DNA from 2 places in the Bacteroides parvus genome. Region 1 is predicted to be linked to the other one. Evidence: riboswitches for the same ligand, from Rfam matches in the RefSeq annotation. Region 1 holds a riboswitch; the other holds the start of a gene.
What was found. A riboswitch is a leader RNA that binds a small molecule or an ion and turns the genes downstream of it on or off. The one in region 1 is predicted to bind cobalamin.
Positions count from the first base shown of each region.

Region 1 (6,014 bases):
CATCAGTCCGCAGTGGACGGAAGAGTAGATAACTGATTTGGAGAGCGGGGTACGTACCACAGTACCTGCCGGAAGATGTGCCGGGAGTTCGCGGTCTTTCGGGACCAGTATATAGGTATGTAGCGTGTGCAACGTATCCCAAGGATTGCGCAAGGTGGCAAGGGTATAGCCGGGATAGGACACTAAGGTAAGATTCTCCGCATAACGTAAGGGAATGGTGTCACCGTTGACCAAAATAGAGGCAGTCTTGCCCCTTCCCCCACAGGAGAAAAGAAGCAAGACTGCGAATATACTGATAAAAAAGCAGCCTCTTTTCATTGATATTAATTAAAGAAGATAGCGGAATTAGGATTGATGCCTCCTGCATCGAACTTCTCGATAAATGTACCGTCTTTCTTGAAACGGTAGATGGTACCGTTCGTTGTGAACTCGGAAGTACCGATATAAATATCACCGTTATTTTCGTTTACTTCCAACATGTACAACGTGCTTGAAGCAAGTTCGGCAGGGGCGTCTTTGAGAAAAGAAGCATTATTCATCTGCCCGGTCTTGATGTTATAAGTAAAGAAAGTGTTGACTGTTGTATATGGTTCAGTATTCCAGTCCGTCATTGAATTCACCAGATATAAGATATCATCAGCAGCACACATACGGGTGGCACTGCCTAATTCCGTCACCTTATTGTTGGCAGCAGGATCTATCATCTGCAATGAATAGCCAACATCGCCATAATTGCCCCATGAAATCAAAAAGACTTTATCATCCTCTTCAATCAAAGCATTGGGGTTCAAACCTACCGTCAACTGCTCTTTCAGCTTGAAAGTGCGCAAATCTATCACCTTTACGTCAGTGTGCCGAGTGCTCCAATCAGCAGTACAGCTATTCGCCACATACAGCATATCCTCGCAGATTGCCACACCTTCCAGATTGTCACCAAGTCCGGTCAATTTATCCACTACCTCCAACGTTTTCGCATTGATTTTAGCCACAGCCCCTCCGTAGAAGGAAGCATAGATATATCCATCCTCAGCGTCTATATAGCGAATACCAGCACTGAGGTCATTATCATCTACAAACGAAACACGTTTCAACTCCACACCTGCAGCATTCAGCTTGGTCAGATAATTGGAACCGCTTACAGCTATATATATTTCATCTTCATACTCAATCATGCTCTGACCAAGGTCACCCAACTTGGCATTGTTTTGGGTCTTGTAGATATCATTGATAAAATCCGCATCCTTATTGGGTGCATAAAAAGCAAGTCCTGCATTGTTGGCTCCTTGAGAGCCTTCGTTCAGAATATAGACACGCGTCTGCGGCAGTGTCACCTTCGACCCGCCGTCATCCAGAGAATCGTCATCGTCGTCACTACAAGATGCCAAAGAGGCACCCAAAGCAAGCATGCAGAGCATACCGAATAATAAACTTCTTACTTTCATAATTACAGTTGTTATTGTTTATAATTAGTTTTTATTGTTCATAAATAGATTATTCAAAACTTGAAAGTACCCGTCAACCGCCACGAACGGCCCGGCATAGGATAATATTTTATCACGTCATACTGCTCATCGGTCAGATTTATAATCTCGGCCTGCAACAGAAGCCGGCAACCGCCCAAAACAAACTCATGAGAGAGGCTCATCGTATGCTCCAGATAGCCCTCAATCTCATTTTCCGGAATGTTCTGCGACAAATAGTAACGCTTTCCCACTCCTACCGCCGAGTAGCCCACATTCACCCACGGCGTTTCTACAATGGCGGACGCGTTTCCGCTATGAAGAGGAGTATAAGGCAATTGGTCCTTATAGTTCTTCGCGTCGGAATCGGTCAGGTCAATGGCCTTTTGCCATGTATATCCGCCCGACATAATCAGTCTTATTTTCTCCGTCAATGGAACGGTTGCCGCCAAAGTGGCATCCACACCTGCGGCATGCACCTTGCCGTAGTTCGCCATCTTCCACGCATAGGTGGTGGGAAAAGCCACAATCTTATCCGTCACATTATTATAGTAACCGTCAAGCGTAACGGAGATATAATCGAACACAGACAATCCGGATTTGCTCCATGTGATACCGACATTATATTCGTCTGCCTTCTCGGGTCGCAGATTGCGGTTGCCCAGCCGGTAATAATAGAGGTCGTTGAAAGTGGGCAGACGGAACGTACTCTTATACATCAACCGGAAATACAGCGACTCGTCCTGCCAAGGCTGCATACTGACTGATAAAGAGGGGGCAAAACGATGGAAGTCATCGGGGACCGTACCTTTCTCGGCATGCTCCGAAGTGGCGGTATGCACCAGCGAGGTCGTGGCCGTGAGCCATCCTTGCCGGTAGCGTGCATTGAAGGCACTGATGGAAGTATATCTTGTGGGGAAAGGACATTCCGGCAAACTGTTGCGCAACTTGTTTATCACCCCGTCCTGCGCCAACGAAAGGGTCAAAGCTTCCAAAGGACGGTAGAGAACGGTCGCGGAAATATAATATTCGTCTTGCCGGTGATTTTCCCGATAATATCCGTTGGTATATTCCTTACCCTCATCCTTATATTTGTTCCAGCCATGATTATACTTTGCTTGTGCCTGCAGACTCCATCGGGGCGAAAAATGCTTCCTATAACGTGCCTGCACAAAAGTATTCTCATCCCAAAGCGTTTCATCGGAAAGGGGATTATAGAGCGTAACCGCCCCTGGAAGTCCCCGACGGGAATAGAAGTAGTAACCCTTCACATCCAGTTCACTGTCATCCTTGAAAGTATGATAAAGGGTAGCTTCGCCCTGCCAGGAATAGATGCCGGTGTTATTACGTTTCTCTTCCGTCACGTATTTTCCATTGACCAGCGTGAAAGGGTAATTACCGTCCGCCCTCATATAAGCGGCATCTACCGCCACGCGTGTACGGCTGCCCAGTTTCTGCCACCAGCGCAACGAGGGGCTGACCATGCCGAACGACCCTCCGCGCACCCGTGCCTGAAAAGCGGCATTGCGCCCGTCATCAAAATGAGGTTTTTCCGTCTCTATGCCCAGCACACCGGCCGACGCATACAAGCGGGCGGACTGCAACAAGTCCTCCGACTGCCCGATGGCGAGCGAAAGCATGGAAACATTGTCCAGCGAAAAACGCCCGATATCTATCTGCCCTGCCTGACAATTGCTCACCGCCACCCCGTCATAACTGACAGCTGTATGGGCTGCTCCCATATTGCGTATGGAAACCGTTTTCAGTCCTCCAATGCCTCCATAGTCCTTTACATTGGCTCCGGCAAAACGGCGCACAGCATCTGCCATATTCTGTATTCCCAGCTGGCTGATATCCTGCCGTGACATCGTCTGTATGGGTACGGCAGAAGTCACTTTATTGGGCGACCTGCGTGCTGTCACTGTCACTTTCTCTATCTGATGCACTTTCCCTGTAATCGTATCTCCTCCCACCTCCTGGGCAGAGAGCCGGAATATACTTGCACCCACTGAAACAGCACAGACCAGTAGTACCTTAGTCCTTCCTGACATAGAATAAATGAAGATTATCTTAAACCATTTGCGCACTGCCCACTTTCCTCGAATGGACAATTTTTCGACTTTGTTTTGCAGGTCTTCTGACTCGTTCCCGGTACATCGCCTTCCCGTTCTTTCCGAAGAACAGTGGCACAAGTATGATACACCGAGCATGGAACTCACAGCAGCGGGACTGTTCGGGACTTTCACCCGATTCCCTTTTCATCCGCTTCTCCGGATAGAGAACGCGGAACAAAACGTGGACAAAGATAGGATAAATAAAAGAAGTTTCAGTAAACAATAAAACGAATATTACCGTTTTAACAGTCATTTTTCTAACTTTGTAACATAATAACCCAAAAATTGAGTTGCCATGAAATATAAGTTATTGGTTCTTGATGTAGATGGGACGCTACTCAATGATGAAAGAGAAATCAGTAAAAGGACATTAGCCGCTCTGCTAAAGGTCCAGCAGATGGGAGTGCGCATAGTTTTGGCATCCGGTAGGCCGACTTATGGACTGATGCCACTGGCCAAAACCCTCGAACTCGGCAATTATGGAGGGGTTGTTCTCTCCTATAACGGTTGCCAGATAATAAAAGCACAGAACGGAGAAATATTGTTTGAACGACGCATCAATCCGGAAATGCTGCCTTATCTGGAAAAGAAAGCCCGCAAGAACGGCTTTGCCATCTTCACCTACCACGATGATACCCTCATTACGGATAGTCCGGACAATGAATATATAAAGAATGAAGCCCTGCTAAACAATTTGAAGATAATCAGGGAAGATGAATTCTCTACTGCCATAGACTTCGCGCCTTGCAAGTGCATGCTGGTGAGTGACAAGGAAAAAGCTCTGATAGGGCTGGAACAACATTGGGAAAAACGCCTGGCAGGTACTCTGGATGCTTTCCGTTCCGAGCCTTACTTTTTAGAGGTGGTGCCCTGCGGAGTCAATAAAGCGAATACGTTAGGCGCCCTATTAGAGCATTTGGGAGTAACACGGGAAGAAGTCATTGCCGTTGGAGATGGCGTATGCGATGTGACCATGCTCCAATTGGCCGGCATGGGGGTAGCTATGGGACATTCACAAGATTCTGTAAAGGTCTGTGCAGACTATGTGACCGCATCGAATGAAGAAGATGGAGTGGCCCTGGCCGTAGAAAAACTAATATTGGCAGAAGTGCGTGCAGCAGAGGTGCCTCTTGATTTACTGAACGAACGGGCACGACACGCATTGATGGGAAACTTGGGCATTCAATACACATACGCTTCGGATGAGCGCGTAGAAGCAACCATGCCGGTCGACTACCGTACCCGCCAACCCTTCGGCATTCTGCATGGCGGTGCCACCCTTGCCTTGGCAGAAACCGTTGCCGGGCTCGGCTCCATGATTATCTGCGAACCTGATGAGATTGTCGTGGGAATGCAAGTCAGCGGAAATCATATTTCTTCTGCACACGAAGGAGATACCGTAAGGGCAGTAGGCACTATCCTGCACAAAGGACGCTCATCCCATATATGGAATGTGGACGTATTTACTTCCACCAATAAACTGGTTTCCTCTATACGGGTAGTGAATAGTGTGATAAAGAAAAGATAAAATAATAAAAAAACGATACAGACACATAACAAATCCAAGTTGTAAAACTATTTATTATATTGAGATATGTCAATATGGAGCAAGCTTATAGGAATCAAGAAAACCGAGGATAGAAACAATATCATCGGCTATAAAACCACCTCTGTACCATATAATGCCTACAATTATGCCATAGTAGATGTTGAAATAGGCTTGAAAGACCACAGAATCCATGATATAGGAGCCCTCAAGCATGATGACACGACATTTCATAAAACCTCAAAAGAAGAACTATTCATTTTCTTAAACGACATAGACTACATCTGCGGACACAATATCGTTCACCATGATGCTAAATACCTGTTTACGGACAAAATTTGCCGCTGGATTTTAGTTGATACACTTTATGTTTCGCCTTTACTGTTCCCTGAACACCCTTACCACAGGCTTGTGAAAGATGATAAACTGATGAGCGAACAGATGAACAATCCGGTGAACGATTGCAAGAAAGCAAAAGACTTATTACTGGATGAAATAGCATGCTGGCATTCATTACCAAAAGAAAAGCGTATACTATTCGCATCGTTGCTGAAGGACAAGAAAGAATTTGAAGGATTTCTCAATATGGTAAGTGCGGAGTATATTCATAAAGGAATACCTGAACTTATTAAAGAACTTTATGCCGGAAAAATTTGCCAACATGCCGACCTTGACATGCTCATCAATCAATACCCATGCGGATTGGCATACGCTTTGGCTCTGATTGACACCACCGATTACCGCTCCATCACTCCCGGATGGGTACTTTATAATTATCCGGAAGTGGAATTTATCGTAAAACTCTTGCGACACACTACTTGCAAAGAAGGCTGCGACTACTGCCATACGCAATTGGATGTGCTCCATAACCTAAAAATATTTTTCGGATATGAG
Region 1 covers NZ_CP084680.1:3,838,443-3,844,456, forward strand. Annotated here, with positions in the region: gene JXR92_RS15800 (ABC transporter substrate-binding protein) at 1-318, opposite strand, end outside; gene JXR92_RS15805 (YncE family protein) at 324-1,442, opposite strand; gene JXR92_RS15810 (TonB-dependent receptor plug domain-containing protein) at 1,496-3,511, opposite strand; cobalamin riboswitch at 3,571-3,769, opposite strand; gene JXR92_RS15815 (Cof-type HAD-IIB family hydrolase) at 3,870-5,102, shown strand; gene JXR92_RS15820 (RecQ family ATP-dependent DNA helicase) at 5,169-6,014, shown strand, end outside.

Region 2 (6,014 bases), 1.4 Mb from region 1:
TTTCAGGCAAACAAGATTCATATAGCCATTGTGGTCGATGAGTTCGGCGGTACGTCGGGCATTGTCACCATGGAGGACATTATTGAGGAGATTGTGGGCGAAATTCATGACGAATACGATGATGAAGAACGTACATATGCCGTACTGAATGACCACACTTGGGTATTTGAAGCCAAGACCCAGCTGACCGATTTCTATAAAATAACGAAGATAGACGAGGAAACGTTCGATGAGGTGGCAGGGGATGCCGATACGCTTGCCGGACTTCTGCTGGAGCTGAAGGGGGAATTTCCTGCTCTCCATGAAAAGGTGACCTACGGCCGTTATGAGTTTGAGGTGCTGGAGATGGACAACCGCCGTATCCTGAAAGTGAAGTTTACAGTAAATGCCTCAACTCCTCTAATCCCTAATCCTTAATCCTTGCCTCATGCCCCTCTTCTTACAACATACCGCTCTTCCCTGCCGATGGGGAATTTGGAAAACGGAGGAATCTCCGGAGGAATTGCTGGCCATGCTTCCTCATCAGGAAGTATACCGGGAAGGTATGCGGCGTTTCACCGCAGCACACCGCCGTCTGGAGTGGCTGGCTGTCCGTGTATTGCTTTACACGCTGTCGGGAGAAGAGAAAGAGATTGCCTATCATCCCAGTGGGAAACCTTATTTGGCAGATGCTTCCGCCTCTCTCAGTATTTCGCATACGAAAGGTTATGTGGCTGTTGTTTTGGGATTGCCGGGTCGGGAAGTGGGCATTGACATTGAGCAGTATGGTGAACGGGTAAGGAAGGTGGCGCATAAATTCATGCGCGAAGATGAACAGCCATCCGTGTTTCGCGGAACCGACACTTGGTCACTGTTGCTGCACTGGTCGGCCAAGGAGACCATGTTTAAATGCCTGAATGCTTCCGAGGTTGATTTTCGTGGGCACATGCGCATTCTGCCTTTTGCTGTAAATGAAAGCGGCGTATTCTCCGCCGAAGAGTATCGTACGGTGGAGAAACGCCGGTTCACTATTCATTATTATTTGTTTCCGGATTTTGTCTTGACATTGAGTCTGTAAATTTCTTACAGCCTTTCCAGTTGTACCGTAAAATGTCTCATCAACGGAGCTTCCCAAGTGATGCGAACTCCGCGGGTAATACTTTCCCGCTTGTCATATACATTTTTTAAAGCGGCTGCTACCACATCCATGTGGTTGTCGGTGTACACGCGGCGAGGGATGGCAAGCCGGAGCAAATCCAAGCCGTTGAAGCGGTTTTCGCGGGTCACCGGGTCGCGGTCTGCCAGCAGATAGCCGATTTCACAACCGCGTATGCCTGCTTCTAGATAGAGTTCGGCGGTCAGTGTCTGTGCCGGAAACTCTTCTTTGGGCACGTGTGTCAGCACTTTGGGGGCATCCACAAATATGGCATGGCCGCCTGCGGGACGTTGGTAAGGTATCCCGTACTCATCCAGTTTCATGGCTAGATAGCCCACCTGGTGAATGCGGGTTTCCAGATTGTCAAATTCAGTATTTTCATCCAGGCCGATGGCAAGGGCGTTCATGTCACGTCCGTTCATGCCGCCGTAAGTGAGGTAGCCTTCGAATTGCACGCAGAAGCCTTTGGCACCTTCATACCAGTCTTTCCGGCGGGTGGCTATGAATCCGCCCATGTTGACAATACCGTCTTTTTTGGCACTCATCGTCATGCCGTCGGCAAGGTCAAACATCTCGCGGGTAATTTCCTTTATGCTCTTGTTGCGGTAACCTTCTTCTCTCATTTTGATGAAGTAGGCATTTTCCGCAAAGCGTGCCGAGTCAAAGAGAACGGGCTTGCCGTACTTGTCGGCAATGGCGCGGACTTCGCGCAGGTTCTGCATGGAAACCGGCTGGCCGCCTGCGGTGTTGTTGGTTATGGTGACGATGACGAACGGTATCCGTTCGCTATGTTCCTGTAATGCTTTTTCCAGTTTTTTAGGGTCTACATTGCCTTTGAAGGGAATTTCCAGCTGTGTCTGTTTGGCTTCGTCTATGGTGCAGTCCAGAGCCAGTGCCCGGCGTCCCTCGATATGTCCTTTGGTGGTGTCGAAATGGGAGTTTCCCGGCACAATGTCGCCCTCGTGCACCAGGTAGGAGAAGAGTACATTTTCGGCAGCGCGTCCCTGGTGGGTGGGGATAATGTATCCAAATCCGGTGAGGCGGGTGATGACTTCCTTCAGTCTGAAGAATGAGGTGGCTCCGGCATAGCTTTCGTCGCCCAGCATCATGCCTGCCCATTGGCGGTCGCTCATGGCGCCGGTGCCCGAGTCGGTGATGAGGTCGATATAAACTTGTTCCGATTTGAGTTGGAATACGTTGTAGTGGGCTTCTTTCAGCCATTGTTCGCGTTCCTGGCGGGTACTTTTACGGATAGGTTCCACCATTTTTATTTTCCATGCTTCGGCAAATGGTAATTCCATAGACTCTGTATCTTTAATAATTTGACAATAGGTTAACGGATAAACCGATTATTTCGGTTTAATGTGCCGAATTTAGGTAAAATCTATGTAATAATCAATTTAAATATGACTTTTTGTAATGTAAATGTCCGGACGAAATCACTTCGGCCGGACATCATCAAATAAACTTGGCAGAGTTTATTACCTTCTTTACTTTCTCTGAATTAGGTTTGATGAATGAAATGATGGACGGTTTGTCCGGCTCATTAGACTCAACGCTTTTTCCTCGAAAGCAATGATAAAGTATGCATGGCAGGTCTTCTGACTTGTTTCTGTTGCAGGCGCCTTCCCGGAAGAATATTCCAGTGGCATAGAGTAATTGTCTGCAACGTTGCACGAAACTTACAGCAGCGGGACTGTCCAGGATTTACACCTGATTCCCTTTTAATCGCTTTCCCAGAAGAGGGGGAGCGAACCAATGCATGACAAAGATACGGATTCTTTTTGAGAAAACAATTCTATGAGTGATAAATTTTCTTCCCCGCTCTCTTTCTTTTTGCCGACAAATTGGCAAGGTTTTGCCATCCTCTTGGCAAGACTTTGTCACCGCGTTGGCAAAACTTTGCCATAGGCATGGCAAAAGTTTGCCAAAAGCATGGCAATAGGTTGGCAAAATTACTCTCTGATTGATAGTGACTTAAGGCGATTTAAGCAATCCGTCATGTCGGTAAGGTGAAAAGATACCAATACAAGCCACACTTGCCACAAGAACCTTCTCCAGAGGTATGCAAAGCATTTTGTTTGGTGTGGTAAAACGGGCTGTTATCTCTCTTTTGCCAGTGTGAATACAAACTCCAGCCCTCCGCCTTGGTTGTTTTTGGCAGAGATGGTGCCTCCGTGAATAAGGACTGCATTCTTCACTATGGCGAGCCCCAAGCCGGTGCCGCCCAACTTGCGCGAGCGTCCTTTGTCTACACGGTAGAAGCGTTCGAACAAACGGTTCAGATGTTCGGGAGAAACGCCGATGCCGGTATCGGCAAAACTGAAATAGTAGTAATTCTCGTCTTCGCGGAAACAACTGATGTTGATGTGTATGTTGGTGCCGGCATAAGCGATGGCGTTGTCCATGAGATTGCGGAAGATGGAGTAGAGTAGAGAGTAGTTGCCCCGCAACTGTATCTTCGATTTTAGGGAATTGACAACGGTGATTTGCTTCTGTTCCAGTTCCAGGGACACTTCGTTGACGATGTTTGAAACCAGCATGCTGATGTCCACCTTTTCCATATCGATCATGTTGGCGGCTTCGTCCATGCGGGTCAGTACGGATATGTCGCGCAGCAGGCGGCTCAGGCGGTTGCTTTGCGCGTAGCAGCGTTCCATGAAGATTTGCATCTTTTCGGGCGCGATGTTCTCGTTGTTCACGATGGTTTCCAGATAGCCTTGTATGCTGCTTACGGGGGTTTTCAGCTCATGGGCGATGTTTTGGGTCAATTGCCGTTTTAGCTGTATCTGCTCCTCTTCCTGGGTGATGTCGTTGATGGAAATCTCAAAGCTGAGGTCTTGGAAGATGATGCACTCCACGATGAAGATGCGTCCGTTCTTGTTGATGTGAACGGACATTCTTCGTTCTTCGTTATAGGAAGGGCGTTTCTGTGCCTTGTTGATGAAATCTGTTATCTTCTGGAATTCGCAGATGGAGAATATTTCTTCGGTAGTCTGCAGGTTGGAGTCTGAAATCAGATTGCCGTATTGGGTGAACAGATTGTTTACCAGTATCTCCTTTTTGTCTCTGTTGAATACGCCCAGTCCTTCGCGGGAGGTCTGCAAATGGGTGATGAGTTTTTCGCGCTCAATGTAAAGCGCCTCTTTGGTTTCGCGCAGGCGCTTATATATTTGTATGATGTGCTGCGAAATCTCTCCAAGTTCATTGTGCGGGAAGGCGGTTTGTATGTCCATGTCTATGGGTTCGTTCTTGTCGGCTCTTTTGGCAAACTCACGCAGGTGGTTGATGGCACTGCCAAGTTTGGAGGTGAATTTATAAAAGATGAATATCAGCAGCAGTGATACAATGACCGTGAACCAGATGTAATGTGGGTCGGCAGCCAGATTGTTCATCAGGTTGACGTTGTAGGGGAGAGCTGAGCGGATGATGCAGTCTTTGTAGACGGTGGCAGAATAGAAATAGGTTCTGCCGGTGGTTTCGGAGATGCGCCGCAGGTCGTAGCCTTTGCCGGCTTTCAGTGCCTTCTGCACTTCGGGGCGCTTGATGTGGTTGTCCAGTTCATGGCTGCCGTTCTGGGAACTGTCGAACAATACGTTACCTTGAAGGTCTACCACGGTGACGCGCAGTTCCTTGTTTACATGCTTGGAGATATAGCTGTCCAGCATGGAAGTCCATAGGCTGTCGGGGAGATAACGAAGTTCCTGGTGTAGTCTGTCATTATAGTCTTGCAGCTGCGTGTCCAGTAGCTCCACTTTATATTCCTTTTCCCGCTGATACTGGTAGGCGATGAAGCATGCGGCGAATATGAGGAACAGTGAAATGACCGAAAGGAAAAGCTTCCGGCTGAAGGACAGAAAGTGTCTGTCGTTATTCGGCTTCGAAACAATATCCATATCCCAAGCGTGTTACGATGCATTTGCCATAAACTCCGATTTTCTTGCGTAGGCGTGTGATGTTTACGTCGATGGTACGGTCCAGCACATATACTTCATCACTCCAGATGCGGTTCAGTATATCCTCGCGCGAGAATACGCGTCCTTTATTCTGCAAAAGCAGCAATAAGATTTCAAACTCTTTTTTGGTGAGCGGTGCCTCTTCACCGTCAATGCAGACTTTCTTCTTGATGACGTTCAGCACCAGCGTCTTGTAGACAATCTGTTCCGGTGCATGCTCTGTCTCTCCTTGCTGGGTGCGTCTCAGTACGGCTTTGACACGTGCCGCTACTTCGCGCAGCGAGAAGGGTTTGGATATATAGTCGTCCGCTCCCAGGTTGAAGCCAGTCACGGTGTCATTTTCCGTATCTTTGGCGGTAATGAAGATGATGGGTATCTGGGCCGTCTTCTTGTCCTTCTTCAGCATACTTGCCATTTTGAAGCCGGAAATTTCTCCCATCATCACGTCCAGCAGTAGTAGGTTGTAGCTGCCAATGTCCATTCTCAGAGCTTCTTCGGCAGAGTTCGCCGTGTCCACTTCGTAGCCTTCGTTTTCGAGGTTGAACTTCAGAATTTCACATAAGTCTTCTTCATCGTCCACTACTAAAATCCGGTAATTGTTCATTGCTTTGTTGTTTATGTATGACAGGAATAAAACAATTTTCTTGTCACAAAGTTAAACTTTATTTCTTTTTATCGGCAAAAATAGTGCAAACCGAATGCAGAATTTTCATGTTTACATGAAAAGTTGTGCCGAGATGCAGGCCATTTCTGCTTTCTGGGTACAAAAGTGAGGCTAATTTGTTACGGAATGATGAAACAAGTGTTACATTTGGGTTACATTAAATTCCCGTTTATCTAAAAGCCCCGTCACATTAAAATATTATCTTTGCTTCGTAAATACTGAATTGTATGAAAGAACTTATGTATATCAGGAGTTTCTC
Region 2 covers NZ_CP084680.1:2,423,306-2,429,319, forward strand. Annotated here, with positions in the region: gene gldE (gliding motility-associated protein GldE) at 1-417, shown strand, start outside; gene JXR92_RS09700 (4'-phosphopantetheinyl transferase family protein) at 428-1,057, shown strand; gene JXR92_RS09705 (tryptophanase) at 1,063-2,436, opposite strand; cobalamin riboswitch at 2,710-2,911, opposite strand; gene JXR92_RS09710 (sensor histidine kinase) at 3,238-5,031, opposite strand; gene JXR92_RS09715 (response regulator transcription factor) at 5,006-5,695, opposite strand; gene JXR92_RS09720 (hypothetical protein) at 5,983-6,014, shown strand, end outside.
Region 2: another riboswitch for cobalamin. It lies ahead of JXR92_RS09705 (tryptophanase); the one in region 1 lies ahead of JXR92_RS15810 (TonB-dependent receptor plug domain-containing protein).